DNA from 2 places in the Sphingobium sp. B11D3D genome. Region 2 is predicted to be linked to the other one. Evidence: predicted binding sites of a transcription regulator. Region 2 holds the regulator's gene; the other holds the start of a gene.
The links. The regulator LexA, encoded in region 2, represses DNA repair genes until DNA is damaged. The targets are predictions, from matches to a motif close to GTTCCNCNCTTGTTCT.

Region 1: the regulator LexA is predicted to act here: its motif matches at 9,606-9,621, upstream of M2334_RS09335 (PA0069 family radical SAM protein).

Annotation. Positions count from the first base shown of each region.
Region 1 covers NZ_JAOQOG010000001.1:1,969,461-1,984,902, reverse strand. The annotation lists gene M2334_RS09365 (lipoprotein-releasing ABC transporter permease subunit) at 104-1,354, shown strand; gene M2334_RS09360 (ABC transporter ATP-binding protein) at 1,347-2,018, shown strand; gene M2334_RS09355 (SDR family oxidoreductase) at 2,072-2,737, shown strand; gene M2334_RS09350 (Yip1 family protein) at 2,808-3,971, opposite strand; gene dnaE (DNA polymerase III subunit alpha) at 4,158-7,694, shown strand; gene M2334_RS09340 (PEPxxWA-CTERM sorting domain-containing protein) at 7,889-8,491, shown strand; gene M2334_RS09335 (PA0069 family radical SAM protein) at 8,518-9,597, opposite strand; gene M2334_RS09330 (YbjN domain-containing protein) at 9,704-10,216, shown strand; gene rmuC (DNA recombination protein RmuC) at 10,283-11,737, shown strand; gene M2334_RS09320 (HAD family hydrolase) at 11,734-12,426, opposite strand; gene M2334_RS09315 (amidohydrolase) at 12,539-13,831, shown strand; gene M2334_RS09310 (TPM domain-containing protein) at 13,923-14,456, shown strand; gene M2334_RS09305 (hypothetical protein) at 14,497-14,877, opposite strand; gene prsK (XrtA/PEP-CTERM system histidine kinase PrsK) at 15,121-15,442, shown strand, end outside.
Region 2 covers NZ_JAOQOG010000001.1:1,549,326-1,564,767, reverse strand. The annotation lists gene M2334_RS07350 (DUF1343 domain-containing protein) at 1-753, opposite strand, end outside; gene M2334_RS07345 (DOMON-like domain-containing protein) at 750-1,304, opposite strand; gene tyrS (tyrosine--tRNA ligase) at 1,368-2,597, shown strand; gene M2334_RS07335 (PilZ domain-containing protein) at 2,694-3,020, shown strand; gene M2334_RS07330 (hypothetical protein) at 3,052-3,408, shown strand; gene recG (ATP-dependent DNA helicase RecG) at 3,412-5,478, opposite strand; gene M2334_RS07320 (succinate dehydrogenase assembly factor 2) at 5,576-5,842, shown strand; gene mfd (transcription-repair coupling factor) at 6,032-9,493, shown strand; gene M2334_RS07310 (GFA family protein) at 10,550-11,038, opposite strand; gene M2334_RS07305 (bestrophin family protein) at 11,232-12,128, shown strand; gene lexA (transcriptional repressor LexA) at 12,248-12,952, shown strand; gene M2334_RS07295 (ComEC/Rec2 family competence protein) at 12,977-15,070, opposite strand; gene gltX (glutamate--tRNA ligase) at 15,163-15,442, shown strand, end outside.

The DNA.
Region 1 (15,442 bases), 420 kb from region 2:
ACAGGCGCGCCATGCCCCCGGTCAGGCCGCAGGGCCTTGCCACTCCCTCCCCCGCACCATAGAGGTGCGCAGACTGTCCCCCCGCGAGGCTTCTGCCCCTGCCATGATCCTCAATCGTTACGAACGCATGATCGCCCGGCGCTACTTGCTGCCTGGCAAGGGCGAGGGATTCATCTTCCTCGTCGCCTCCATCAGCCTCGTCGCGGTGATGCTGGGCGTGGGCGCGCTGATCGTGGTGATGAGCGTGATGAACGGCTTCCGCGCCGAGCTGTTCGACAAGATCGTGGGTTTGAACGGCCATGCGGTGGTGCAGGGCTATGGCGGGCGGCTGGACAACTGGGAAGAGATCGCGCGGCAGTCGCGAGCCACCCCGGGCGTGACCAGCGCGACGCCCCTAATCGAGCAGCCGCTGCTGGCGACGTTCAACGGCCGGGTTGAAGCGGCCCTGATTCGCGGCATGACGGAAGCCGATATTCACGACAATGCATCGCTCTCCGGCAAGGTGCTGGCAGGCTCGCTCAAGGATGTGCGGGCCGGCAGCGGCAAGGTGGCGATCGGCTCCCGCCTGGCCGAGGCGCTTGGCGTGGGCGTTGGCCAGTCCATCAGCGTCATCAATCCGGCCGGGCGCTCGACGCCCTTCGGCACGGTGCCGCGCCAGCTCCCCTATGAGATCGGCGCCATCTTCGAGATCGGCATCTACGATTATGACAAGGCGTTCGTGATCATGCCGATGCAGGACGCACAGACGCTGTTGCTGATGGGCGACAAGGTCGGCATGGTCGAGTTGCAGACGGAAGATCCGGACCGGGTCGGCGAGATCCTAGCGCCGCTGGCCAAGCAGGTAGCGACCCAAGGCCAGGTGATCGACTGGCGGCAGATGAATGCCAGCCTGTTCGAGGCCTTGCAGGTGGACCGCGTGGTCTCCTTCGTCATCCTCTCGCTGATCATTCTGGTCGCGGTGTTCAACATCCTTTCCTCCCTGATCATGCTGGTCCGCGCCAAGACGCGGGACATCGCGATCCTGCGCACGATGGGCGCGACTCGCGCCAGCCTGTTGCGGATTTTCGTGACAGTGGGCGTGACCATCGGCACGCTCGGCACCGGCGCGGGGCTTGTCCTTGGCTCGGTGATCCTGTTCTTCCGTCAGGGCATTGTCGATGGCGTGCAGATGCTCACCGGCCAGCAGCTCTGGGACCCGTCGATCCGCTTCCTGACCTCGCTGCCGTCCAAGCCCGATCCGGTCGAGATCGGCGCGATCTGCATCATGGCGGTGGGCTTCAGCTTCCTCGCCACGCTTTATCCGGCCTTCAAGGCTGCCAATACCGACCCCGTACAGGTGCTGCGCTATGAGTGAGGTGCTCTCCGTTCACAGCCTGTCGCGCAGCTTCACGCAGGGCGGCGCCAAGATCGACGTGCTGCGCGGCGTGGACCTGAACGTTCAGGCCGGCGAGATCGTGGCGCTGCTCGGCCCGTCCGGCTCCGGCAAGTCGACCATGTTGCAGGCGATCGGGCTGCTGGAGGGCGGCTTTGGCGGCTCGATCCGCCTCTGCGGCGTTGAAGTTGCAAGCGAGGGCAATGATGGCCGCACGACGCTGCGGCGGGAGAAGCTCGGCTTCGTCTATCAGTTCCATCATCTGCTGCCGGATTTCAGCGCGGTCGAGAATGTCATCCTCCCGCAGCTGATCCTCGGCAAGAGCAAGGCTGAGGCGCGGGCGCGTGCGGAAAGCCTGCTCACCAGCCTTGGTCTCGGGCATCGGCTCGAGCACAAGCCCAGCCAGCTTTCCGGCGGCGAGCAACAGCGCGTCGCGGTGGCCCGGGCCCTTGCCAATCGACCGGCGCTGGTGCTGGCAGATGAGCCGACCGGCAATCTGGATGAGCGCACGGCCGATGTGGTGCTGGACGAATTCATCCGGCTGGTCCGCGAGCAGGGCTCAGCCGCGCTCATCGCAACGCATAATGAGCGGCTGGCGGCACGGATGGACCGGATCGTTCGGCTGCATGACGGGTTTCTCGATTAGCGATTTGTGCCGGCGCGCCATGGTGGCCGACGGCACGCGACAGGAGACGACTCATGGCAACCATCGTGATCGCCGGCGCCAATCGGGGCATCGGCCTGGAACTGGCCCGGCAATATGCGCAGGACGGGCATGATGTGATCCGGGCCATGCGTGGTGAAGACAGAGCCGACCCCATCTTCGGCACCACCATGGCGCTGGATGTGGCGGATGCGCAATCGGTCAGCAAGTTTGCGGCGGCGCTGGACGGCAGGCCGGTCGACCTGCTGCTTGCCAATGCCGGAGTGATCGGCCCCGAGCGTCAGAGCAGCACGGACATGGACTTCGATGGCTTCCTGCGCACGCTCGATGTGAACGTGCTCGGCCCGCTGCGGGTGATCCAGGCACTGCTGCCCAATTTGCGCAGGGCGGCTCATCCCCGCGTGGCGGTGACCTCCAGCCGCATGGGGTCGATGGCCGCGCCGCAGTCGGGCCATCTCGCCTATCGTGCCTCCAAGGCGGCGGTCAACAAGATCGTCCAGTGCCTCGCCGCCGATCTGGCAGGCGAGGGGATTGCGGTGGCCTCCCTCCACCCCGGCTGGGTGCGCACCGATATGGGTGGCCCCGGCGCGGACATCGACGTCGAGACCAGCGCGGCGGGGCTGCGGCAGGTGCTCGATGGCCTGAGCATGGCGAACACGGGCCGCTTCTGGGCCTATGATGGCGAAGTGCTGGACTGGTAATCGCCGACGCTTTCAGCCTCGCGCCTGAACCGCTCAGGCGCAGCCTATTTTTGAACGGATCGGCGCCTGATTAGCGCCCCAGGCCTTTCAGCTTGGCCATGTCGATGGCAGCGACGGCGGCCTTCAATTCGTCGATGCTGCCCGCGTCGCCCTCTGCCTCGACCATGAAGCGCTTGTCGACCGTGGTTGCGAACGATCCGTTGCCGGCGCCGCGGTCCCACCGCTCGATGACCATATTGTCGTCCACCGTCGTGGTGCGCTCGTAGCTGTCGCCATCCTCACGGTTGGATTCAACGCCCATGGCGCTCGCCATGCCGGCAATCGCGCCCATCGCCGCCATATCGGAGACCTTGAGGGTGAAGCGCTTGCCACCTGCCTCATAGCTTGCCTCGGCCTGGCTGGTGGGGCCGGCCTTGACGCTGCTGATCGCCGTGCGCTGATAGACACCGATGCTGGCAGGCAGGAGCGCCTGCAATTGCGCCGGCGCGACGGCTTCACGGGTCTGCGCGGCTTCCATGTCGCGCGCTGCCTGCTCGATCTTGCCGGTATCGATGTTGCCGACGCCGGGCAGGGTAATCGTATCGCCATCTTCGGTCGTCACCGTGCCGCCGCCCAGGCTTCCCGAGGGCGAGAAGCCGAAGGTGCGGCCCACCGTGGCGGTGATCGCGCCGATGACGATATAGATCACCAGCACGCACAGCACCGTCACGATCGTGTAGGTCAGCGCCTTCTCGGGCAGCACTTTCATCAGCGGGGCCGCGCCGACATAGAAGAGATAGAAAGAATAGAGGCCGAGAATTCCAAGGAAGCTGAGCGACGGCATGATACTGAAGATGCCGGCTAGCCAACTGGCCGTCATCGAATAGGCGACGAGCTTGAAGGCGTTGCGAGAACTGCCGACGCCGCCGAATTTGGGCGCGAGCTTGTTGGCGATGAAGCTGATGAGGAACAGGCTGACCAGCGCCAGAATGAAGCTCGTCACCGCCATGGAGAGGCCGCCCATCAGCGACGGGCGATAGCTGAAGCCGAACGCGCCGAAGCCGAAGAGCTGGCCGCCGACGAAGGCCGCGATCGGGCTGATCCCCGCCAGTGGCAGGGCGTAGTTGGTGAAGATGTCACCGCTCGGCGTCGTCTCCGCCGCAATCACCGGCCACTCCGCCTTGGGCTTGAGAATGATCGCCTTCGCGCGTTCCATGAGCGATGGCGCCCTGCCACCCGTCGGTTCGATGTCCATAATCCCGTCCCCTGTTTCTGCGACTCATTGAACCATCTTGGGTCCGGGGCGCAAGTCCTTGCAAGATCGGGCGTTCAGGGGGATTGCGGGAATGACCCAGTGCCGGCGGTCTCAGTGGTGCAAAGCCTGTGGGTAACTTGCGCGCGGCCCTTTCCAGATGGGCGCCAAGGCCCCATAACAGCGGTCATGCCGCACCAGCCCTATGTTCCGCTCCGTAACCTGTCGGCCTACACCCTGCTGGAAGGCGCGATTGCGCCCAAGCAGCTTGCCGCGCGGGCCAAGGAGCTGGGCTTTCCTGCCGCCGCGCTAACCGATCGGAACGGCCTCTATGCGGCCATGGCCTTCTCGGATGCGGCGGCGAAGGCCGGCGTGCAGCCGATCATCGGCACGACGCTTGCGGTGGCGCGCCCCGGCCGGCCGGACAATGCGCCGGTGCAGATCGACTGGCTGGTCCTGCTGGCGCAGGATGATGTCGGCTATGGCAATCTTTGCGCGCTGGCGAGCCGCGCCCATGTCGAGCGGCCGGAAATGGAGGAGGCGCATGTCTCCTTCGAGGCGCTGGAGCGCCATGCCGACGGTCTTATCTGCCTGACGGCCAGCGGCGAAGGTGCACTCGCCCGGTTGCTGGCGGAGGGCCTGCCGGAGGAAGCCGGTCGCTATCTGGGCCGTCTCTCCGCGCTGTTCGGCGATCGCCTCTATATCGAGCTGTCCCGCACGGACGATGCGATCATGGCGGCGGCGGAAGACGCGCTGATCGACCTCGCTTATGCGCGCAACCTGCCGCTCGTGGCTACCAATCCCGCCTGTTATGCCGATGCCGGCTTCCATCCGGCCCATGACGTGCTGCTCTGCATCGCCAACAGCAGCTATGTGGAGAGCGAGGACCGCCCGAAAAGTTCGCCGCAAAGCTGGATGAAGCCGGCCGATGCGATGCAGCAATTGTTCGCCGATCTGCCGGAGGCCATCGCCAACACCCTTGTCGTTGCGCAGCGCTGCGCGGTGATGGCGCCCAAGCGCAAGCCGATCCTGCCCAGCCTCGCCGGCGACCGCGACGGTGAGGAGGCGCAGTTGCGCGTCGATGCGACGGCGGGTCTGGTCGGGCGCCTGCGCAAGATCCACCAGCAGACGCATGGCGAGGCCGCGGCCGAGCTTGACGAAGCTGCGCTGCGGGCGCGCTATCCGGATTATTTCACCCGGCTCGATTTCGAGCTGGATATCATCATCCAGATGGGCTTCCCCGGCTACTTCCTGATCGTGGCCGACTTTATCAAATGGGCCAAGGCGCAAGATATTCCGGTGGGGCCGGGGCGTGGTTCGGGCGCTGGCTCGGTCGTCGCCTGGGCGCTGACGATCACCGATCTTGATCCGCTGGCGCTGGGCTTGCTGTTCGAGCGCTTCCTCAATCCCGAGCGCGTCTCGATGCCGGACTTCGACATCGACTTCTGCGAAACCCGGCGTGGCGAAGTCATTCGCTATGTGCAGGGCAAATATGGCCATGATCAGGTCGCGCAGATCATTACCTTCGGTACATTGAAGGCGCGCGCGGCGCTCAAGGATACCGGCCGCGTGCTGCAGATGGGCTATAATCAGGTCGACCGGCTGGCCAAGCTGGTTCCCAATCACCCCACCGACCCATGGACGCTGGAGCGAACGATGAACGGCTCCGCCGAGTTCGTGGCCGAATATAAGGCGGACGGGCAGATTAAGCGGCTGGTCGATCAGGCGATGATGCTGGAAGGCCTGCCGCGCAACAGCTCCACCCACGCCGCCGGCGTCGTGATCGGCGATCGTCCGTTGTCGGAGCTGATCCCGCTCTATCGCGATCCCAAGTCCGACATGCCGGTGACCCAGTTCGACATGAAATATGTCGAGAGCGCCGGACTGGTGAAGTTCGACTTTCTGGGCCTTAAGACCCTCTCGGTGCTGCAACGCGCGGTCAAGCTGCTCGCCAAGCGCGGTGTTAGCGTCGATCTGGAAGGACTGAGCTGGGACGACGCGAAAGTCTACGATCTGCTCAAGCGCGGCGACACGGTCGGCGTGTTCCAGCTGGAATCCGAGGGCATGCGCAAGACGCTCGCCGCCGTGAAGCCGACCAATTTCGGTGACATCATCGCGCTCGTCTCGCTCTACCGGCCCGGCCCGATGGACAATATCCCGCTCTTCGGCCGCCGCAAGAATGGCGAGGAGGCGATTGAATATCCGCACGATCTGCTCGAGCCGATCCTAAACGAGACCTACGGCATCTTCGTCTATCAGGAACAGGTGATGCAGGCCGCGCAGATCCTCGCCGGCTACTCGCTCGGCGGCGCCGACCTGCTGCGCCGCGCGATGGGCAAGAAGGTTAAGGCGGAGATGGACGCGCAACGCGCGACGTTCGTCGAAGGCTGCAAGGCGCACAACCAGATCGACAAGAAGAAGGCCAATGAGCTGTTCGACTTGATCGACAAGTTCGCCGGCTATGGCTTCAACAAGAGCCACGCGGCCGCTTATGCGCTGCTCGCCTATCAGACCGCGTGGCTCAAGGCGCATTATCCGGCCGAATTCTACGCCGCCTCCATGGCCTTCGATATCCACCAGACGGACAAGCTGACCGTCTTCGTGGATGATATGCGCCGCATGGGGCTGACCTGCCTGCCGCCCGACATCAACGTGAGCGAAGCCGATTTCTCGGTGGAGCCGGACCCGGATGACGCCAGCCGCCATGCCGTCCGTTATGCGCTCGGTGGCCTCAAGGGCGTGGGTGAAAAGGCGATGGAAACGCTGGTCGAGGAGCGGGTCCGAGGCGGCGCGTTTCGCGATCTCGATGATCTGGCCGGGCGGATCGAACCGCGCCTGCTCAATCGCCGGCAGCTTGAGAGTCTGGCGGCGGCGGGCGCCTTCGACAGCCTGGGTCTGGACCGCGCGGTGGTCCATGCCGCGGCCGAGGCGCTGCTGGCGGTTGCCGCCAAAGCCGCCGAGCAGCGCGAGAGCGGGCAGGGCGGTTTGTTCGGCGGGGAGGATGTTTCCCATGCGGATGTGCCGCTGCCGGATGTGAAATGGGCCGCCGTCGAGCGCATGGCGCAGGAGAAGGAGGCGTTCGGCTTCTATTTCTCGGCGCACCCCGTGGACCGCTATCGCATTCTCGCGCGCGGCAAGGGCGTGCGCAGCTATGCGGAGCTGTGCGGCCAGTCGGATGGCATTGGCGGCGGCGACCGAACCGGCGCGATGATGGCGGGGCTGATCGAGGATATACGCTGGCGCGAGACCAAGCGCGGCGCTCGCTATGCCTCGGCGACCTTCTCGGATTCCAGCGGGCAGTTCCAGGCCAGTTGCTTCGATGAGGAAAGCTGCAAGCTGCTCGCCACCCTGCACGAGAGTAACGAATGCGCCCTGCTGACCGTGGAGCTGGATCGCCAGCCCGGTGAGGAGACCCCGCGCGTCACCGTGCGCAACGTCCAGTCCTTTGCGCGCCTCGCTGGCACGGCGCGAATGCGGATGGTCATTTCCGTCGAGGAGCCCGGCGCTATTCCTTCGCTCCGGCAGATGCTGGGCGAACGGCGCGGCGCGCGCTCGACGGTGGAGCTGGACGCGGCGCTGCCCGATGGCGGGCGGGCGCGGGTCATCCTCGGCGAGGATTTTCAGCTCGATGCAGAGCTTGGCGAGCGCGTGGAAACGGTGCGCGGTGTGACCAAGGTGGTGCTCGCTCAGCACGGCCCACAGCTGGCGTTGGTCGCCTCCCGCTAAACCGTGCCTGACGCGCGACGTGTTGCACTGCACCGCGCCGGAGCGCGAGCCGAGGCGGCTTTCCTCGCCTCGTGAGCACAATTGAACGCAGCGCTATTGTGCGTTTGCGAAATGTTAACCATCGCAGCGGCGGGGGTGCCATCCCGTTCCATCGGGTGGCGCCGGGGGTGACTCTTAGGACTTGGGAGTTACCGATGAAAACTATGTACAAACTGCCGCTTGTCACAGCGGCGCTCATGGCCGGAGCCGCCTTGGCGGCACCCTCACAGGCCGCAATCATCAGCTTCGATGGTCTCTCCGGATCGGGTGATCCGTTCACCAGCTACACGCAGGATGGGTTTACCTTCGCCAATGTGCTGGGGTCTTCCGTGGTCGATACCGGCTCGGGCAATAGCGCGCCCAGCGTCGGCTTTGGCGGCGGGACGGCGCTCAGCCTGTTCGATCTGACGGCGGGCGGCGCGAGCTTCACGCTGGACAGCTTCGATCTGGCGACCGTGGACAGCAACCTGCTCTACAGCGTGACCGGCTTTGCGGGTCAGGTGCCGGTGTTCAGCCTGCTCTCGACCTTCTCCGGGGATTTCTCCACCATCGCCGGCGCCAGTAATTTGGTTGACCGGGTCGTCTTCGGCTTCGTCGTCGGTGGCGCTTCGGCGAACATCGACAATATTGCCGTAAACGGAACCAACGCTCCGCCGGTGCCCGAGCCGGCTGTCTGGGCCATGCTGGTCATCGGCTTCGGCGCGGTTGGCTACACGTTGAGGGGGCGCAAGGCGACGATGCGCGTGTCCTTCAACTGATCTGACATAGCCGAAGGGCGGTCTGTTCATCGCAGCATGCTGAACAGATCGCCCTGATCGGATGGCGGCACGAACAGGTCATGCCGCAGCGCAAGGCGGCCCTTGCCAAGGCCATGGCGTGCCTGAGCGACGCGGAAGCGGGTGCCGATCAGCTCCGCATAAGCCCCGGACCCGCGCATGCGCGTGCCGAAATTGGGATCATTGTCGCGCCCGCCCCGCATCGACTGAATGAGGCTCATCACCTTGGCGGCCCGGTCCGGATAATGCGCATCGAGCCAATCCCGGAACAGCGGCGCGACCTCGAAGGGCAGCCGCACCGGAATGAACGAGACCGATTGCGCGCCCGCCTCTGCGGCCGCCGCGACAAGCGCCTCGATCTCATGATCGTTGATCGCCGGGATCATTGGCGACAGGCTGGCATGGGCCGGCACCCCCGCCTGTGAGAGCCCGCGGATCGCCGCGAGCCGGCTGGCCGGCGAGGGCGCGCGCGGCTCCAGCTTGCGGTGCAGCCCGGCATCCAGCGTCGTGAGGGAAATTGCAACCGCGACCAGCCCCTGCGCTGCCATCGGCCCCAGCAGATCGAGATCCCGCAGCACCCGGTTGGATTTGGTAGTGATCATCAGCGGATGGCGGCAGTCGGCCAGCACCTCGATGCACGCCCGCGTGATGCAATACCGCGCGTCGATAGGCTGATAGGGGTCGGTGTTCGTCCCCATCGCAATGGTCTTCACCACATATGCGCGCCTGGCGAGTTCCTGCCGCAGCAGCCTGGCCGCGTCCGGCTTGGCGAACAACCGGCTCTCGAAGTCCAGCCCCGGCGAGAGATCGAACCGGGCATGGCTCGGCCGCGCAAAGCAATAAATGCACCCATGTTCGCAGCCCCGATAGGCATTCACCGATTGCTCAAAGCCAATGTCGGGGGAATTGTTGCGGGTGATGATCGTGCGCGCCTGCTCCAGCGTCACGGTGGTGCGCAGGGGTGGCGGCTGGTCCTCCTCGTCCGCCAGTCGCGCATCCAGCCAGTCGCCATCGACCTCGCGCGCGGGCAGGTGGAAGCGGCTCGATACCTCATTGGCCGGGGCGCCGCGCCCCTTGATCGCAGTCATGTGTCAATAGAACATATGAAGAACATATCTGCAATAGGCTTTGCGGTGTGGCGATGTCCGCTTCATCGCGATAAGGCCGTGGCGGTAACGAGCAATGGGGACAACGATGAAGACGACCGCTTGGATTTCGGCTGCAGCATGTGCGCTTGTGATGATGACAGCGCCCGCTCATGCGGCCGATGAGGAACCGTGCGATAAGGGGCTTGTCTGCGCGAATGCGCCCGAGACGGTCGTGAAGGCGATCCAGGACGCCGGCTACAAGGCCAGCCTGAGCAAGAGTGAGTCGAGCGGCAACCCGATGATCACCAGCGCGGCGAGCGGCTACAACTTCAACATCTATTTCTATGAATGCGAGGACGGAAAGAACTGCGCCTCGCTACATTTCTCGACCAGCTTCGTGGATGACGGCAAGAACACGCCAGAGCTCGCCAATTTGTGGAACCGCAAGAACCGGTTCAGCCAGATGGCGGTGGACGAGGATGGCTCGCTCGACCTGACCTATGACGTGACAACCTATGGTGGCCTGACCCAGCGCAATTTCGCCGATGTCGTCGACTGGTGGCAGACGATGCTCGGCGCCCTCAACAGCTTCTTCCGCGAGCAGGGCCATATCGAGTGACGGGCTTGCGCTTGTGAGGCAGGGGCGATAGGTTCTCATTTCGTTCCTGTTTTGCCGCGAGTTGCCGTGACCGTTGAAAGCCTTGTTCTTAGTCTGCTTCTTCTGCTGGTCGGGCTTGTCGCCGGCTGGCTGATGCGCGCCCGCATGGCTGCGCCGGTCGAGGCTGAGCGCAAGGCTCTCGCCGACCGACTCGCCACCCTTGAGGATATGCGCAACGCCGCGCTGCGCGATCTCGCGGTGGCGGCGAGCCGGGCGGAAGAAACGGACCTGTTGCGCGGGAAACTGGACGAGACCGATCGCGCGCGGGACGAGGCCGAACGGATGCTCGCGGCGGTGCAGGCTGATCAGAAGGCGCGGATGGAGGGCTTCGAGGCTCAGATTCGCGCCCTGGGTGAGGCGCGCGAGCAATTGTCTGCGCAGTTCAGTGAGACCGCGGGCAAGTTGCTGAACGAGGCGCAGCGCATGCTCATCGAGCGCGCTGACCAGCGCTTCCATCAGGCCCATGAGAAGAGCGAGGCGAGCCTCAAGGCGCTGTTGCAACCGGTCGAGACGACGCTGAAGCGCTATGAGGAAGGCCTGGGCAAGGTCGAGAAAGAGCGGGTGGATAGCTACGCCGCGCTGCGCGAGGCCGTCGAGCAGGTGCGGTTGGGCAGTGCAGAGGCGCGGGTCGAGACGGCGCGACTGGTGAATGCGCTGCGCTCCAGCCCCAAGGCGCGCGGGCGCTGGGGCGAGCAGCAATTGCGTAATGTGTTGGAAATGGCCGGCCTCAGCCAGTTCGCCGATTTCCGCTCGGAGGTCTCCGTCGATACCGCCGATGGCCGGCTGCGCCCGGACGTGATCGTGCGTCTGCCCGGCGGACGGCAACTCATCATAGACGCCAAATGCTCGCTCAACGCCTATCTGGAAGCGGTCGACGCCGTGGACGAGGTGGTGCGGGCCGGGCATCTCAAGGCCCATGCCGGCGCGATCCGCAACCACGCGCAGCAGCTTGGCGCGAAGGATTACTGGACGCGCTTCGGCGATGCGGCGGACTATGTCGTCATGTTCATCCCCGGCGAGCACTTCCTCGCGGCCGCGCTGGAGCAGGATGACGGCCTGTGGGAATGGGCCTTCGAGAAGCGTGTGCTGCTCGCCACGCCGACCAATCTGGTCGCCATCGCGCGGACCGTTGCGAGTGTCTGGCGGCAGGAGAAAATGGCCGAACAGACCCAGCAGATCGCGGCGCTCGGCAAGGAGATGTATGAGCGGCTGGCGGTGGCCGCCGGGCATCTCTCTTCGCTCGGCCGCAGCCTCAACGGCTCGGTCTCCAGCTACAACAAGTTCGTCTCCAGCTTCGAGAACCGCGTGCTGGTCACCGGGCGCCGTTTCAAGGATCTGAGCGTCGAAACCGGATCGCGGGAGATCGACGCGATCGAGCCGGTCGAGGCGCTTGGGCGGTTACCTGCACCGGCACCGCGCGAGAGTGCCCCTCAGGAGGCCGATGCGATGGCCGAAGAGCGAGTCACAGGGCGCGCGGACTAACGCCGTTCGACCAGGTGGCCTTCTGCAAGCGACGCCAGCACGATGTCGCGCACGGCATGCAGATCCTCGACGATGTGGGCGCATAGGCCCTGCATTTCTGATGTGGGCGCCATCAGATCCGGCACCATCACCGTCATCAGGCCTGCCGCGGCTGCCGAGCGCACGCCATTGTGCGAATCCTCAAGGGCAAGGCAGTCCGCTGGCGAGACGCGCAGCCGCTCGGCGGCGAGGAGATAGGGATCGGGCGCCGGTTTTCCCGCCTGATAATCGCCAAACGCCACGACATGCATGAACCGATCCGCCAAATCATGATGCGCCAGATGATGCCGGACCTGCTCATGGCCGGAGGATGTCGCGATCGCGCGGGGCAAACCCGCCGCATCAAGCACATCGAGCAGCGCTTCCACACCGGGCTTGAGCGGCAAATCCCGCGCCACGAACTGGTCGAAATGCGCCCGCACGCGATGCCGAAAATCATCGGCCGGAAAATCGCCGCCGAAATGGTCGAGCAATTGCTGGCGCGCCGTCGGCCATGGGCATCCCAATGTGGCATTGAACAGCGCTTCGGTGATCGCATGGCCGCCCTCATCGCCGGCGGCAAACATCGCCGCGCGATAGAGCGTCTCGGTGTCGAACAGCACGCCGTCCATATCGAACACCACGGCTTTTGGGGGTCGGTCCAGCTTCATGCCCGCCTCATAGGCACAGAGCAGGCGGGTTGGAAGCGCTTCGGCTCACTGCCCTTCCAAGGCGCGCAAAAGCGCCTATGATCGTGGCCGTCACGGGGCAGAAGGAACGGGCATGTCTTTCAATGAAGCGTCGAACGAAGCTATTGCGGCCTCCCATATAGACGCGACCATCGATGCGGCGCTGCCTGAACTGCTGGAGATCTACCGCGACCTGCACGCCAATCCGGAGCTGAGCTTTCAGGAGGTGCGCACCGCGGCGACGCTGGCGGCGCGAATGCGCGCCCTTGGCTTTGCCGTCACCGAGCAGGTCGGGCAAACGGGCGTGGTGGCTGTGCTGGAGAATGGCCCCGGCCCGGTGGTAACGATCCGCGCCGACATGGATGCGCTTCCGCTCGAGGAAAAGACCGGTCTGCCCTACGCCTCAACGGTCCGGGCGACGACACGCGACGGCATCGAAAGCCCGGTGATGCACGCCTGCGGCCACGATACGCACATGACGGCCTGGACCGGCGCGGCGCAGGCGCTGATGGCGCTGCGGGCGCGATGGTCGGGGACGCTGGTGATGATCCTGCAGCCGGCCGAGGAGATCGGTCTGGGTGCCAAGGCAATGCTGGACGATGGGCTGTTCACGCGCTTCCCTAAGCCAAGCCATGTCCTTGCCTTCCATGACAGCGCGGAGCTTGCGGCCGGCACCATCGGCTACACGCCGGGCTGGATATTGGCGAATGTGGACAGTGTGGACCTCACCGTGCGCGGTCAGGGCGGTCACGGTGCCTATCCGCACAAGACCATCGACCCGATCGTGATCGCTGCGCGCATCGTCACCAGCCTGCAAACGCTGGTCAGCCGCGAATGCGATCCGCAGGAGGCGGCCGTGGTCACGGTCGGCAGCTTCGTCGCCGGCGCCAAGCACAATGTCATACCGGACGAGGCAAAGCTGCTGATCACCGTGCGCAGCTATTCCGATGAGACGCGCGGGCGCCTGCTGGGCGGCATCGAGCGGATCGCGCGGGGCGAGGCGATGGCGGCCGGCGTGCCTGAGGACCGGATGCCGATCATGGCGGTGGAGCAGGATTATACGCCGGCCACCTACAACACCCCTCAGTTCAGCGATCATGTCGCTGGCGTGCTGCGCGCCCATTTCGGTGCCGATCGGGTGCGCCAGGTGCCCTCGGTGATGGGCGGCGAAGATTTCGGCCAGTATCACCGCGCTGACAACAGCATCGAGAGCATGATCTTCTGGGTCGGCGGGGTGGACCCTGGCAAGGTGGCCGCGGCGCGGCGCGGAGAGATCAGCCTGCCGTCGCTCCACAGCCCGCTCTGGGCGCCCGATCCCCATGCGGTGATCGGCACGGCCGCAAAGGCGCTGACGGTGGCGGCGCTGGATATTTTTGGGAAGTCGTAGCCTGACTTTGCGGGGGCGTGGCTTATGCTTTTCGGTTCGAAACACGTTGGTCCGAAACAGCAAAATGTGGGCCTCTAGGTCAGACATCAAAATGTTGACCAACAAGCTCCTCGTCCCCCTGTTGATCATGTACACCACGGCTTGCTCTAACGCGCCGCCAGCCGACCAATCCACGAGGGATGCGCCGTCTCACGCCGCCCAAACGCAGGCGGCGGTCGCACCTATTGGCCGCGTCAATGACTTCGCCAACATCATTCCGGACAAGCAAGAAGCGGCACTTTCAAAGCGTCTTGCGCGGTTTGAGGAGACCACCCGTCACCAGATGGTTGTGGTGACTGTCAAATCTCTGGGCGGGCGGGATGTTTCAGAGTTTACCCGCGACCTTGCCAATGCCTGGGGGATCGGCCGCAAGGATTATAATGACGGCGTGGTTCTTCTTGTCGCGCCTCACGAGCGGCAGGTGCGGATCGCGGTTGGCTATGGGTTGGAACAAGCGTTGCCCAACTCACTTTGCAAAAAGATCATCGCCGAACGGATATTGCCGCGCTTCCGAGCGGGGCAGATGAGCATCGGGATTGACGCCGGGGTGAGTGCCCTGATTGACATTTTGACAACGCCGCGCTGAGCGGCCGGCCTTACGCTCGTCTGTCAAGATCACGCGCGCCTCAATAATGTGGTTTGCCGTCGTCGCCGCCAAAACCGGACTGCGGCGAGAAGTTTTCCGTGTGGGCCGGGGGCGGCGGTGCGGGGACATCCTCGGTGACCGGCTCGGGAAGCGAGACGCGGGCGGACTCCACATCCAGCGTCGGGTTGGCATCGAAGAGGGGATCGGTCGATCCGGGCGCCTGTTCTACCACCGGCGGGGGCGGTGCCTCCGCGACCGGTTCGGACTGCGCCTGTTCCACCGACGGTTCTAGGGCCTGCCCGCCGTTTGCCGCCACCTCTACCGCCGGGTCCGAAGGGAGGACATTGCTGATGCCCATCACAAGCATCGGGCCACCGATGATGAAGGCGAGGGCGATCAGCAGATAGATGCGGTTGGGCATGAATGGCTCCGGCTCGTCCGGTCTTCGCGGACGCGTGCATGATAAGCAGACAGCCTTAGCATCCGGTAAAAATCGGCATCGCGCGCCGGCAATCTGCGGCGTTCAGCATATTTTTGCTATTTCATCGTAAGTCGGCCGGGTGTCGGATCATCTTACACTGACCTGTAAAGCGGGATGGCGGCGCTGCGACGTGGGCGGCGTGATCTTCACGGCCGGGCGGTCGCTTAGCCGGGGGAGATGCGCATGACTGTCTGGCTGATTGCCGGCCATCTGGGTCACGCGCTCGCGGCGATCCTGTTCGCCACGCTCGCAATCTTGATTTCGCGACAACCCCACCGCATCGCCGCGCCGCAGTTCGTCATCGTGGCGCTGGCGCTGACGGCGCTATGGTCGCTGCGTCATGCCTTTGTTGGCTTCAGCCCACTCGGGCAATTGAGCGATGGCGTCACCGAGACCATGCGCAACGCGGCCTGGCTGGCAGCACTGGCCAGCCTCTCGCGGGTCTGGCGACCGGGCGGGCGGACTGGCCCCAAGGTTGTGGTGCTGGCTTTGGCGCTTGTGCTCG
Region 2 (15,442 bases):
CCCCCGCCCTTCCGATAGCGTCGCGCCTTCCAGCATGACCGTGCCGGCATAACAGCGGGCCATGTTGAGATTGGGCGCGTTGGGACTTGGATTGACCCAGATGCGCTCAGTGGGCCAGCCGAAGCCCGGCGCCGCCTCGGGCGCGTAGCCCTGCATCGCGATTACGCGATAATCCACGTTCAGACCGAAATGCGCAATGAACCAGTGCCCCAGCTCGCCCATGGTGAGGCCGTGGCGCATGGGCATCGGCCCGGCACCGACGAAGCTCTCCCAGCCTGACCTCAGCGTCAGGCCCTCGATGGGCCGCCCAGCGGGATTGGGCCGGTCCAGCACCCACACGCTCTTGCCAGCCTTTTCCGCTGCTTCGAGCAGATAGAGCAAAGTCGTCACGAAGGTGTAGATGCGACACCCCAAATCCTGCAGGTCGACGAGGAATATGTCGGCCGAGTCCATCATCTGCGCCGTCGGCCGGCGCACCTCGCCATACAGGCTGAACACAGGGATGCCGTGGGCAGGATCGATGAAATCCGGCGATTCCATCATATTGTCCTGCTTGTCGCCCCGCAGGCCGTGCTGCGGCCCCATGGCGGCAGTCAGCCGGATGTCGCCACAGGCCGCGAGCGCGTCGAGCGCATGGGTGAGGTCCGCAGTGACGGAAGCTGGATGTGCCAGCAGACAGATGCGCTGGCCGGCAAACGGTGCACGCAGCGCGGGGTCGGCCAGCAGGCGATCGAGACCGGTGAGAAAGCTCATGCCCGGTCCACTGGCGGAAGCCGCAGCGCGAAGCAATCCCGGTGGTGAAAGTCTGGCCGCCCGGGGGGATGCGCCAATGCCCAATAGCTCAGAGAGCCGTTCGCCTCCTCAATGACCGCGCTGGCGCCGATCGCCCCTGATCGATCCCACACCAGCGCGTCTTCGGGAAGGCGGATGGACAGCGACAGCCGCTCGGCATCTGCCGCCTGCAGGATACGCGGCGCGGGTATCTCGAAAGGCCTCATACCGGTGCGATAATGGTCGAAATGATAGGCCGCGAAGGCGCCGGAGGGCGAGAAATTATACTCGGCATAGGCATCATCGTCCTGCGCCACGAACAGCTCGAAGCAGGTGGTGCGCCATAGCTCATCGGTATGAATGCCTGGTGCGGCCTCGGGCAGACGCAGATCGGCAATCCGGCCCATGGCCACGAAGCCGATCTCCCAACCATGATCGTCGGTCAGCTCAATCTGCATGCCCAGCGCCGCCAGCGCATCGCAGGGCGTATCCGGATGGCAGACCAGAGCGGCGCGGGCCAAAATACTACTCATCCTTCCCATCCCATGCTAAGCGCCCCCGCGTTTCAATAACCCCGCGCTTCCCAAAGGGCGATCATGACAAGCTACAAGTCCGACCTGCTGAACCTGCTCGAAGAGCGGGGCTATATCCACCAGATTACTGACGCAAGCGCGCTGGATGCGCTCGCCGCCAGGCAGGTCGTTCCGGGTTATATCGGCTTTGATCCCACCGCGCCCTCGCTCCATGTCGGCTCGATGGTGCAGATCATGCTGCTGCGTCGCATGCAACAGACCGGCCACAAGCCCATCGTGCTGATGGGTGGTGGGACCGGCAAGGTTGGCGACCCCAGCTTCAAGGATGAAGCGCGCAAGCTGATGACCGTCGAGACGATCAACAGCAACATCGCTTCCATCAAGACGGTGTTCGAGAACTTCCTGACCTTCGGCGATGGTCCCACGGACGCGATCATGGCCGACAATGCCGAGTGGCTAGACGCGCTCGAATATCTGCCGTTCCTGCGGGATTACGGCCAGCACTTCTCGGTCAACCGGATGCTCAGCTTCGATTCGGTCAAGCTGCGGCTGGATCGCGAGCAGTCGCTGAGCTTCCTGGAGTTCAATTACATGATCCTCCAGGCCTATGACTTCCTCGAGCTTTCCCGTCGGGCAGGTTGCCGGCTGCAAATGGGCGGATCGGACCAGTGGGGCAATATCGTCAACGGCATCGAGCTTTCGCGCCGGGTGGATGGCACGGAAGTCTACGGCGTCACCACGCCGCTCATCACCACAGCCGACGGCGGCAAGATGGGCAAGACGATGGCGGGCGCCGTCTGGCTGAACGAGGCGATGCTGCCGCATTTCGACTATTGGCAGTTCTGGCGGAACACCGACGATCGCGATGTCGGGCGGTTCCTGCGCCTGTTCACCGATGTGCCGATGGACGAAATCCGGCGGCTCGAAGCGCTGCAAGGCGCGGAGATCAACGAAGCGAAGAAGATCCTCGCCAATGAGGCTACGGCGCTTTGCCGTGGCCGGGCCGCTGCGGATGGCGCTGCCGAAACCGCCCGCCTCACCTTCGAGCAAGGCGCGGCGGCGGCTGCGGATTTGCCGACCGTCCACGTCTCGGAAGGCAGCATCGCCCTGGTCACGGCCCTCACCCAGGCCGGGCTGGCCGCCTCCAATGGCGAGGCGCGCCGCAAGATTGCCGAAGGCGCCGTCCGCGTCGACGACGAGCCGGTACGCGACGAAAAGCATATGATCGAGATTGGCGGGACGCCGGTGAAGCTCAGCCTCGGCAAGAAGCGGCACGCTCTGCTCAGCCGCTAAGCTGCCGGAGCGGGGCGTTCGCGCCTCGATTACGCCGAGTTTATCAGATGTTTACCGGTGACTGACAGGATCAGACTCCGACTGGGAGTCTGATCCATGACGTTTGCCTTCTCGATGGACGAGCCGCGCCGCTACGAACGGGACGCCGTGGAAAGCCCCGTGCAGATCTGGGGGGGCACCCTCCCGCCATCGCCGGCCGTGCTCATCAACATTTCGCCGAGCGGCTGCATGATCCGCTGCGATCAACTGGTGTCGATCGGCGAAAGCCTCACCATCGATGTGCCGCAGATCGGCATGTTGCGGGGGCGCGCGATCTGGGCGAACAGTGCGCGCCTCGGTGTCGAATTCGAGTCAGCGATCGCGGACAAGGAGTATGACATCATGCTCCTGCGGCTGAAGGGCCCCGATCATCCCGGCCGCTGACCCTCGCGCCAGCCGCGCTGGAGCCTGAACGATGGGCGACGAAGCATGGAGCCGGGCTGTCCGATCCGAGCTGAGTCACAGCCGGCGCCGCGTCGTTTCACGCGACGCCATCTCCTTCCAGACCCATGTATCCCGGCCGCGCGGCACGGACCCCATCGAGGTCGAGCTGATCGACTTTTCGGTCTGGGGATTTCAAGCCCGCTGCGGTTTCGCACGCTTCGAGCGCGGCGAACCGGTCGCCCTTCGCTTGCCGCTCATCACCACGCAGGATGCGCAAATCCGCTGGAGCCTGCGGGGATGCTTTGGCGCGCAATTCCTCCAGCCTATCGATGCGCGGGCCTATCTCGATATTCTGGCACGCATCACCCGGCCACAGACCGACGGCTGACGCTCAGCCGCTGGCGAGCAGACTGATCGCCGCATCGCGCTCGAACAGATAAAGGCACAGCCGCGCGGCCTGTCCGCGCGGGGAGGCCAGCCCGCCATCGCGGTCCATGAGCAGACGGGCATCGTCATGCGCGGCATCCAGCAGCGATTGGATCTGTTCCGGGCTGGCCAGCCGAAAGCGCTGCTCGCCCGATTGGCGCGTACCGAGGATTTCGCCAGCCCCGCGCAATTTCAGATCTTCCTCTGCGATGCGGAAGCCATCATTGGTCTCCCGCATCAGGGCGAGACGCGAGCGCGCTGTCTCGGAGAGGTTGCTCCCGTGCAGCAACATGCAGAAACTGCGCTGATCGCCGCGCCCCACGCGCCCGCGCAACTGGTGCAGCTGCGCAAGGCCGAAGCGCTCCGCCGCTTCCACGATCATCAGCGTGGCATTGGGCACGTCCACGCCGACCTCAATCACCGTCGTCGCCACCAGCAGCTTGAGCTGCCCGCGCGAGAAGGCCTCCATCACCGCGTCCTTCTCCGGGCCGGGCATCTGCCCGTGGACCATGCCGACGACATCCGCGCCGAACCGCGCCTTGAGCATCGCAGCGCGCGCTTCCGCTGCCGCCTCGTCGCCATCCTCGCTTTGCTCGACCAGCGGGCACACCCAATAGGCCTGACGCCCCGCCGCAATATGGCGGCCGAGTGCGGAGACGATATCCTCCAGCCGATCGTCACCGATCACCCGCGTGTCGATGCTCTGGCGGCCCGGCGGCATCTCATCGAGCCTTGAGACGTCCATATCGCCATATTGCGCCAGACAGAGCGTGCGGGGGATCGGGGTTGCCGTCATCACCAGCAGATGCGGCGTGCGCTCGGCCTTGGCGGTCAGCATCAACCGCTGCGACACGCCGAAGCGATGCTGCTCATCGATAACCGCGAGGCCGAGATTGCGATAGGTGACGGCCTCCTGAAAGATCGCATGGGTGCCCACGAGGATGTGGATGCTACCATCGGCCAGCCCCATCAACGTCGACTCGCGTGCCTTGCCCTTGTCCCGCCCGGTCAGGATCGCAACATTCACCGGCAGGCCGGCCAGCATCGCCTGGAGGCTGGCATAATGCTGGCGGGCGAGAATTTCCGTCGGCGCCAGAAAGGTCGCCTGCGCGCCGGCTTCCACCGCATTGAGCAACGCCATCAGCGCCACCAGCGTCTTGCCGGAGCCGACATCGCCTTGCAGCAGCCGGAGCATCGGCACGGCCTGCGCCATGTCGCCCTCGATCTCGGCAGACGCACGACGCTGGGCACCGGTGGGGGCGAATGGCAGGCGCAAGGCGTCGCGCAAGCGCCCGTCCCCGGCCAGGGGAAACCCGCGCCGGCGGCGGGTCGAGGCCCGCAGCAGCATCAGCGCAAGCTGGCTTGCGAACACCTCGTCATAGGCCAGCCGCTCGCGCGCGGCCTTTGCGCCCGGCGTCTCATGCGTGGCCTTGAGCGCCTCCTGCCAGCTCGGCCAGCCCTTGTGGGCGCGCAGCCCTGGCTCGATCCACTCATCCAGAGCCGGCCCGCGCTCGACCGATTGCGCGACAAGATCGCGCAGCCGGCCATTGGTGATGCCGTCCGAAAGACCGTAGACCGGCTCGCAATCGGCAATCTGCCCTGCCTCTTCCACCGGCACAACATGATCGGGGTGGACGATCTGCAACTCGTCCCCGAACTGATCGAGGCGACCGGAAACAAAGCGCGGCTCCCCGAGCGGGAAGAGCTTGCGCGGCCATCCGCTGTTCTTGCCGAAATAGACGATGCTCACCGGATCGCCGGCCATATCCACGGCGCGGATGCGGAACGGCGCCCGTGCCGTGCCCGAGGCGCGATACTCCTGCGCCGTCAGCACCAGCGCGACCATCCGCCCCGTCTCGGCTTCCGCGAGCCGCCGGACGCGCTGCCGCTCGATCCAGCTCACCGGCAAATGGAAGGCAAGGTCGACCACGCGCGTAAGGCCCAGGCGCTCCAGCGGCTTGGCCGAAGCGCTCCCCACGCCCTTGAGCGCCGTGCTTTCCGTGAACAGCGGATTGAGAATATCGGGCCGCATCGCTATCTGCCCTAGTCGAAGCTGGATGGCCGGAAAAGTGCCCGCCGGCCAATCATGATAAATCGCGCACCCGAGCGCCGCGCGAAAAGGACCGGACATGATCGACGAGACCCGCCTGCGCCGCCTCAAATTCCGCGCCTGGCACCGGGGCACGAAGGAAGCGGATCTGATGATCGGCGGGTTCTTCGATGCCCACGCCGCGAGCTTCACGCAGAAACAAGCCGATCTGTTCGAGGCGCTGCTCGAGGAAGAGGATGTCGACATCATGGCCTGGGCCATCGGCACTCTTCCCTGCCCCGCGCGTTACGAAGGCGCGATGATGGAGGCGATGCGCAGGCTTGATTATGTCCCGATTGCGAAGTGATCCCTCCCCTTTCTTGACCCTCCCAACCTCCGTGCGGTTCGAGCGTAGTCGAGAACCAGCGGGCCAACGCCAATCCCAAAGCGCTACCCGTGTCTCGACTTCAGCCTCTGGCTGAAGTTTATCCTTAGCGCCCGCCCTGCGGGCAGTCGAAGGGCTCGACACGAACGGAAGGCAGAGTCGAACACACTAATGACCGACATATCCCGCATCCTCTCGGCCAAGGCGCCGCTCACCCTGTCCGGCGTGCCTGCGGGGTTCCTGCCGGTTCTGCTGGCGGACCTCGCCCGCGCGGCGAAGGAGCGCGCCTGCTTCATCGCCGCCGACGGCCAGATGGCGGACGCGATAGCGCAGACCGTGCATTATTTCGCGCCAGAGCTGGAGGTGGTGAGCATCCCGGCCTGGGATTGCCTGCCCTACGACCGCGCTTCCCCTTCGCTGCGCGCCGCATCCGAGCGGCTGGCTGGTCTGCACGCCTTGCAGGGCAAGCCCAACGGCCCCCAGCTGGTCATCACCACCGTCAATGCGGTCACGCAGAAGACGCTCACGCCCTTTCGCATCCGCCAGATGGTTGCGCGCCTGGCTCCGAACGAGCGGATCGCCATCGACCGGCTGGTCAGCCTGCTCCAATCCAACGGCTATGTCCGCACGGATACGGTGCATGATGCCGGCGAATATGCCGTGCGCGGCGGCATCGTCGACCTCTATCCCTCCGGCGAGCCCGGCCCGCTGAGGCTCGACTTCTTCGGCGACGAGATCGAGACGCTGCGTCGGTTCGATCCCGCGACCCAGCGCACCACCGGGGCGGTCGATGGCTTCATGCTCTTGCCCGCCTCCGAGGCGCTGCTCGATGAGGAGAGCATTAAGCGCTTCCGCAGCCGCTACCGCGAGATGTTCGGCGCGACCGCCACGGGCGATCCGCTGTATCAGGCGGTGAGCGACGGGCGGCGTCTGGCCGGCATGGAGCATTGGCTGCCGCTGTTCGAGGACCGGCTCGTCCCGCTCGCCGAGCATCTGCCGGAGGGAACGGTGTGGATTCGCGAGGCCGGCACTGCTGGCGCGGCCGAGGCCCGCTTCGAGGCGATCCGGGATTATCACGCCAATCGCACGACCGCCGCGGCGGCCTCGCCGGGCAGCTATCGCCCGCTGCAGCCGGATCAGCTCTATCTGACTGCCGATCAGTGGGCGCAAGATATCGAGGCGCTGCCGATCCACCTCACCTCCAGCTTCCACGAGCCCGAGAGCGCCCATGTGCTCCATTTCGGCGTGGACAGCGCCCGCGACTTCGCGCCGGAGCGGGCGCAGGGCGGCAATGTCTATGAGGCGGTGGCCAAGCATCTGGAGCAAAGCCAGCGCAAGGGCCGCAAGCGCATCATCGCCAGCTACTCCATCGGCGCGCGCGAGCGACTGAAGGGCTTGCTTGAAGATCATGGCGTGCGCGGCGTTACGCTGGTCGATAGCTGGCAGGAAGCGCTCGGCGCCCCCACCGGCCGCGTCGCGCTGGCCGTGCTGCCGCTCGATCACGGCTTTGCCAATGCCGAATTGGAAGTGCTGACTGAGCAGGACATGCTCGGCGATCGTCTGGTGCGGCGTCAGAAGCGGCGCAAGAGCGCGGATGCCTTCCTGGCGGAACTCGCCACGCTCACGCCTGGCGATCTCGTAGTCCATGTCGATCATGGCATCGGGCGCTATGAGGGCCTGACCTCGATCCCGGTCGGCAAATCGCCGCATGACTGCGTGGCGCTGGCTTATGCCGGCGGCGACAAGCTCTACGTGCCAGTCGAGAATCTCGACGTGCTCTCCCGCTACGGTTCGGGCGAGGACGCGGTCGCGCTGGACAAGCTCGGCGGCGAGGCCTGGCAACGCCGCAAGGCGCGGATGAAGGAGCGCATCCGGGAGATCGCCGGAGAGTTGCTTGCCACTGCTGCGCAACGGGCCCTGCGGGCTGCGCCTGCCTATGAGGCGGAGAGCGCCGGCTATCCCGCCTTCGTCGACCGCTTCCCCTATGAGGAAACGGAAGATCAGGATCGCGCGATCAGCGATGTGCTTGACGATTTGGCCGCCGGCAAGCCGATGGACCGGCTGGTTTGCGGCGACGTGGGCTTCGGCAAGACGGAGGTCGCGCTGCGCGCTGCCTTCGTTGCGGCGATGGCCGGGGCGCAGGTCGCGCTCATCTGCCCGACCACCCTGCTTGCGCGCCAGCATCGCCTCAATTTCGAGGAGCGGTTCCGCGGCTTCCCGCTCAAGGTCGGGCGCCTCTCCCGCCTTGTCGGAACCACCGAGACCAAAGCGACCAAGGACGGCTTGGCCGACGGCACCATCGACATCGTGATCGGCACCCATGCCCTGCTGACCAAGGGGCTGGAGTTCAAGCGGCTCGGGCTGGTGATCGTGGATGAGGAGCAGCGCTTTGGCGTCGTTCACAAGGAGCGGCTCAAGCAGCTCAAGGCGGACGTCCACGTCCTCACCCTCACCGCAACGCCGATTCCGCGTACCCTGCAAATGGCGATGAGCGGCCTGCGCGAACTGTCCGTCATCCAGACACCGCCTGTGGATCGCCTCGCCGTGCGCACCTATGTCATGCCCTGGGACGACGTGGTGCTTCGCGAGGCGCTGCTGCGCGAGCATTATCGCGGCGGCCAGACCTATTTCGTCGTGCCGCGCATTTCGGACATGCCGGACATGGAGGATTTTCTCCGCGAAAAGGTGCCCGAAGTGCGCGCCATTTCCGCCCATGGCCAGATGTCGGCCAGCGAGGTCGAGGAGCGCATGTCCGCTTTCTACGAGCGCAAATATGATGTGCTGCTCTCGACGACCATCGTGGAATCCGGTCTCGATATTCCGAGCGCCAACACCATCATCATCCATCGCGCCGACCGTTTCGGCCTCGCCCAGCTCTACCAGCTGCGCGGCCGCGTGGGCAGATCCAAGACGCGCGCCTATGCCTATATGACGACCCCGGCCGACCGGTTGACGACGGAGACGGCCGAAAAGCGGCTGAAAGTCCTGTCCGATCTCGATACGCTGGGCGCCGGCTTCCAGCTTGCCAGCCATGATCTCGACATTCGCGGCGCGGGCAATCTCGTCGGCGACGAGCAGAGCGGCCACATCAAGGAGGTTGGCTTCGAGCTTTACCAGTCGATGCTGGAAGAGGCGATCATGGAAGCCAAGGCCGGCGGCGCCGCGCTCGCCCCCGCGCCGGACAAATCCTCGCCGCAGATCAATGTCGAGGCGCCGATCATGATCCCGGAGGATTATGTGCCGGATCTCGACCTGCGCATGGGCCTCTACCGCCGCATCAACGAGCTGGAGGACAAGGGCGCCATCGAGGCCTTCGCCGCCGAGTTGATCGACCGCTTCGGCCCGCTACCGGACCCCACCCAGAATCTGCTGACGCTGATCGACGTGAAGCTCAATTGCCGCAAGGCGGGCATCGCCAAGATCGACATCGGCCCACGTGGCGCGCTGGTGAGCTTCCAGAACGACCAGTGCCGCAATCTTCCGGGCCTGATCGGCTACGTCCAGAAGCTCGGCGCCATCGCCAAGCTGCGGCCCGACAGCAAGCTGGTGATCCAGCGCGCCTGGGGTGATCCCAGGGCACGGTTGAATGGGGCGCTCAAGCTGAGCCAGGGGTTGGCGAAGAGTATTGGTTGAGGGGTGGATTACCGCGACAGCGCGCGATGTGGGTATGTGTTGGCACGACGCCGTAGGGTCGGAAGCAGAGAATCCGGATTGTCAGCTTTCCATCGCCCTGAAGAGCCATCATGGCTCATATCGATAGAAACTGCCCGCCTCCGAAAAGCTGTGGCAACCGGCCTTCTTCAACCTTCACCGTTCCTGCTGAGTAGGATCTGAGGTGCGCAGCAGGCGCGTATCGAAGGGCCGTCTCGAAGCATCCCAGTGCACGGGCCGGCCCTTCGATACGCCGCTTCGACAAGCTCAGCAGCGACTGAGGACGAACGGAGGGAGCGCCCACAATGGCGTCGCGCCTCATCAGTCCGCATTCAACACCATGGTCGGACCACAGCCGTAGCCGCTTTGAAGCGGTGACGAAGGATAGACGAGCGGCCAGTTTGGGCGTGGGAAGCAGACATTGACCATTTCAATCGATGCGTGGAAAATCGGTGTAAGATGAAGCGCTGGTCAGACCTATCACCAACCGCACGAACTGGCATGGGTATAGTAGCGCTGGTGGCGATACCGCTTTGGATCGGGCAAGCATGGTTGATGGGCCTTTTTAGCTTGTCAACTGAGCGATCACTAGAAGGGGCACCGCCGGCTTTTGAGCAAACGACCAGCAGCGATGTCGAAAGCCTGAGCTTCTGTTTGGGAAAGAACTACAGTGGTCGATTGGCACTGGCCCATGTCCGTTCACCCTCCTCACCGGCTAAAGCTTTGCGGTACAGGAACAGGTCGCAGCATATCGTAGTGGATGTTTTTCCTTCGGGGGATCGAACGAGCGTTAGGTTATACAAGCTGAATGGTCGGGCGTTGGCTGCAATCCATCGCAAGGCTGTGCAGAGTTGCATTCCAGAAAACAATTTCCCTGCTGCGGGCGACCCTCGGAACCGGAATTTCTACGCAAAGTGAATGTCCGCAACGGCGCCGTATCCGGACAGGCAGGTATTTTTAAGCCGCACCGGATAGCTGACGTTCTCACCGTCAACCCAGCCTGATGACCGCCCCTGGAAGCGTCCCGCCCGAACCGTCCTACTCAATCCATAGCCCATGCGCCCGGTGCCAGTCTTCCAGCCCCTCGTCTGGATAGCCGTCGAAGCACTGGTCATCCGACCCGATCTGCGGCTCGACCCAATTCGCCTTTGATCCGAGCATCATGTGCACCAGCGACGGCGGCTTGGGCAAATCGCTGTCGATCGCGGAAGCGAAAGGGTGGAGCAGGTCGGGATACTCCGGGCTGAACACCCAGAGCGCGCTCGCACAGGCGGGGCAGAAGTGTCGCTCGCCGGTGCTGACGCGGCATCCGCCTTCGCCATCGTCCAGCGTAGCGTGATAGACGGCGGTCTCGCCTTCCACCTTGAGCGTGCGCTTGTCGGCGTGGAGATTGATGGCATAGCCGCCACCGCCGGCGGTCTTGCGGCAGATCGAGCAATAGCAACGCAGAAATGGCACCGGCGCGTGGCTGTCGACGGAAAAGCGCACGGCGCCGCATCGACAGGAACCTTCGAGCTTGAGGGGCATGGCACAGTCCTCCCTTGTGATCGTCTCTCAAGCTGAACCGCTGCCCTCCCCGCCGGTTCCCTCAGCGTCCATCGCGCGCTTCCCCTTGCGGCCACTTAATCCTTGATCTGCGCGCGCATCCTCCGCATGGCGAGCGCGCCCGGTGCCCGGCCCATGTCCGGTGGCCGCGTGCCCTGGCAGGAGATGTCCGCCCGTGATCGTTCGCAACCGCCTTGGCTTGCTCGAAGTGCTGTTCGCCTACCGCGGCACGATCATGCCGCATATCCAGCATCGGCTGGCGGGCATCGCCGTGGCCAGTGTCGCGGCCATTCTCGCGGCCCGCGCCTGGCCCGGGCTGTTCGCGCAGATCAGCGGCATTCCATTCGCGCTGATCGGCCTGTCGCTCTCTATCTTCATGAGCTTCCGCAACAGTGCCTGCTATGATCGCTGGTGGGAGGGCCGCAAACAGTGGGGTGCGCTGATCATCGCGAGCCGCTCCTTCGCACGGCTCACGTCCTCGCTGCCTGAGGAGGAGCGCGCCCCGCTGCTCCGCGGCGTCTGCGGCTTCACCAACGGTCTTGCAGCCCGCCTGCGTCAGCACGACGAGGCTGCCGCCATCGGCCGGTGGGTGAACGATGGACCATGGCGCACCTCCCCGAACCCGACCGACACGGTGCTTTATGAGATGGGCGCACATTGCCTACGCCTCGCAGCCGACGGGCAGATCAACCCCATCCACCACTCGCTCATCGAGGGCCAACTCAAGGCGCTCAGCGATGTGCAGGCGGCCTGTGAACGGATCGCCAGCACGCCGGTTCCGTTCACCTATTCGCTCATCCTCCACCGTACGACCTATGTCTTCTGCCTGTTGCTGCCCTTCGCCCTGGCTGGTTCGCTGGGCTGGTGGGCCCTCATTCCGGTGCTGGTGGCGAGCTACACCTTCTTCGGGCTGGATGCTTTGGGCGATCAGCTGGAAGACCCGTTCGGCTATGATCCCAACGATTTGCCGCTCGATGCGATGACGCGGACGGTGGAACGCGAAATGCTCGCCCGCCTCGGCGCGACCGACCTCCCCGCACCCATCGCGCCCGATCAGCACATCCTGACCTGATCGCTCGCTAGCGCAAGGCTAGAGCGCACCGAAACCTGAGATATTTGGCCGATCCGTGTTGACGCGGCTCGATTCGTTTCCTAAACGTTCTCCGTCCGTTCCATATTGGGGAACCACTCATGTTGACCGCCAAGCAACAGCAACTGCTCAGCTACATCAAGCAGCATCTCGATCAGGGTGGCGTCTCGCCCAGTTTCGAGGAGATGAAGGAGGCGCTGGACCTCAAATCGAAGTCCGGCATCCATCGGCTGATCAGCGCGCTGGAAGAGCGCGGCTTCATCCGCAGGCTGCCCAATCGTGCGCGGGCGCTTGAAATCCTCAAACTGCCCGATGGTATGCCCGTGGCGGAGCGGACGGAAGAGCCGGCGGCGGCCACCAACGTGACCCCGCTGCGCAAGGCGGCCACCGCGCCGGCGCGGACGATCTCCATCGCCGCCAATGACGTGATCGAAATTCCGCTGCATGGGCGCATCGCTGCCGGTCTTCCCATCGAGGCGATGGAGAGCGACACCATGTTGCCGGTCCCGGCCGCGTTGCTGGGCGCCGGCGATCATTACGCGCTAGAAGTCTCCGGTGACTCGATGATCGAAGCAGGGATTTTTGACGGTGACTTCGCGCTGATCCAGCGGACCGAAACGGCGCGCGATGGCCAGATCGTCGTGGCCCTCATCGACGAGAATGAAGCGACGCTCAAATATTTCCATCATGACGGCCGCAAGGTGCGGCTCGATCCTGCCAATCGCGACCATGAGCCCCAAACCTATGAGGCGCGGCAGGTGCGCATTCAGGGCCGGCTCGCAGGGCTCTTGCGGCGCTATAACTGAGGCGGGCGATATGGGACGCCGGCTCTAGCGCGAACTAGTGCTCACGATCCAGGGATGGCGGCTGCGCGGGTCGTGGCCCGGCACGATCTCCCGACTGTCGAGCAGGATCAGTGCACCGCCCATGGCATTCAGCGCAGGCCGATCCAGCTTTGCCCAGCGCGGCACACATCCCGGCGGCAGGCGCCGGTCAGCGATCACAAGATCGGCCTGCGCGCAGGCGGCCACCAACTCGGGATAGGGAACGAGCAGGCGCGAGCGACTGATCAGCAGGTGAACCGGCGGCTGGCCGGTACGGCCCGGCAATGTCATCGCGCACATGTCCCGCGTGCATCGCGTGTCCGGCGCCTGCGTCAGGGACGCAAACTCACCGTCATAGGCGCTGGCCTCGGCCAAAGTGGTACGAACATAATCCCCGCTTCGGTTCCGCAACAACGCCATGCGCCCATCGCCCAGGCGCACCGCCACATGATGACCATCGGCGGTGACCAGCACATCGGCGGACGGCGCTAGAAATGTCAGGAAAAAGCCGAGCGCCGCCAGAGGCAGGCCCCACCATCGCAGCGCCGTGTGCCAAAGCATCAGCCACAAGAGGCCGATCATGGCGAGCGCAAAGGCCAGTCCGCTGGAGACGGGCAGCGACAGCGTGGCAAAGGGCTGACTGGCGACAGTATGCGCAATCCAGAGCAGGAACTTGAGCGCCACGCCGACAACCCACCAGACCGGCGCCCCCAGCCCCACAGCGTCGAGTAGCAGCGCGAGCACTTCGGCCGGCATCACCACGAAACTGGTCAGCGGAATGGCAATCATATTGGCCGCAGCGCCCAGCAGGCCGGAGCGATGAAAATGAGCGAAGGCAATCGGCGTCAGCACCAGTTCCACCAGCAAACCTGTCGCCAGCAAGGCGCCGAGGCTGCGGGTCCAGCGCTTTATCCGCCCCTCGTCGCGTCGCTCGAACAGCCGCCGTGCAGGCGGATATTCGTAAAGCGCCACGATGGCGGTCACGGCCATGAAGCTCATCTGAAAGCTGGGGCCGATGACAGCCTCCGGCCAGAAGATCATCACGATCAGCGCGCCGGTCGCGATCAGTCGCAGCCCGATTGCCTCGCGGCCCAGAGCCATGCCCGCGATCACCAGCAGAGCGGCAATGCAGGAGCGGATCGTCGGCACCTGCGCCCCGGTGAACACAGTGTATCCGATGCCCGCCGCGCCGCCCACGCAGGCGGCGATCATCAGCACCGGCCAGCGCAGCGCAAGGGTCGGCGACAGCGCAAGCAGACTGACCATGATGAGAATCACGCCGCCGATCAGCGCGGAAACGTGCAAGCCACTGATCGAGAGCAGATGGGCAAGCCCGCTGCGCCGCATCGCGTCCGCATCCGCCTCGCTGATCCAGTTCTGATTGCCCGTGGCGAGCGTGATCGCAATCGTCCCTTCCGGCCCCGGCAACCGCGCGGCGATGTGGTGGGCGAGTGTCGCGCGCGCATCCCCGCCAGCGGTTGCCGCATCGATGCGCTGCACTTTGCCGAGTGCCCGCCCGGTAGCGCCGAGGCCGGAAAAATAGGCCGCCCGCGCAAAATCATAAGCGCCCGGCAGGGCAGCCGGTGCAGGCGGCATCAGCCGCGCGCGTAGGGCAATGCGGTCGCCAGCGGCAATCTCTTCGCCCATCTGATCGGGCGCCGCGTTGATGCGGACCCGCGCCGGCAGGTCAGGGCGGGACAGCGGCGCGACCTCCAGCCGCACCAGTCCCCGGGCAGCCAAGGGCGTTGCCGAGAGGACTCGAGCCTCCATCTCCACCACCGCGGCGCGCGAAAGTGGCGGCTGCGCCACGAGCAGCGCTTTGGCCCAGATCAGCAGACAGCCCGCCGCCAACAGCACCGCCCCGATGGCCAGCGCAGCAGGCAATCGCCCTCCGCGCCCCACGGCGCCAAAGGCAGCGGCGGCGCCCAGCCAGAAGGCGATCCACGCCATCCACTGCGGTGGCGCAGGCAGCGTGAACCAGGCGATAATCCCGGCGCCCAGCAGGATCGGCACCCACAATGGCAGTTGCGCCCGCTCAGCCTCCAGCACCGATTCCGCTCGCGCATGAAGCCGTCCCAACCAGACACTGCTGCGGCGCAACAACGGTATTTGTCGAGCCGGAAAAGGCGTGCTAGGGGCATTCTCGTTCACTAGGAAACCCACCCGCGACATAAGGGAAAAGCAGGCATAGCGTGGCAGAAGGACGGAAACAAACAGGCACGGTCGTCACCCGCTTTGCCCCCTCGCCTACGGGATATCTCCACATTGGCGGCGCACGCACGGCGCTGTTCAACTATCTTTTCGCCCGTCACCATGGCGGCAAGTTCCTGCTGCGCGTCGAGGATACCGACCGCGCCCGCTCGACCGAATCCGCGATCGAGGCGATCTTCGACGGCTTGAGCTGGCTGGGCCTTGCAGGCGATAATGAACCGGTCTTCCAGTTCGCGCGTGCGGCACGCCATGCCGAAGTCG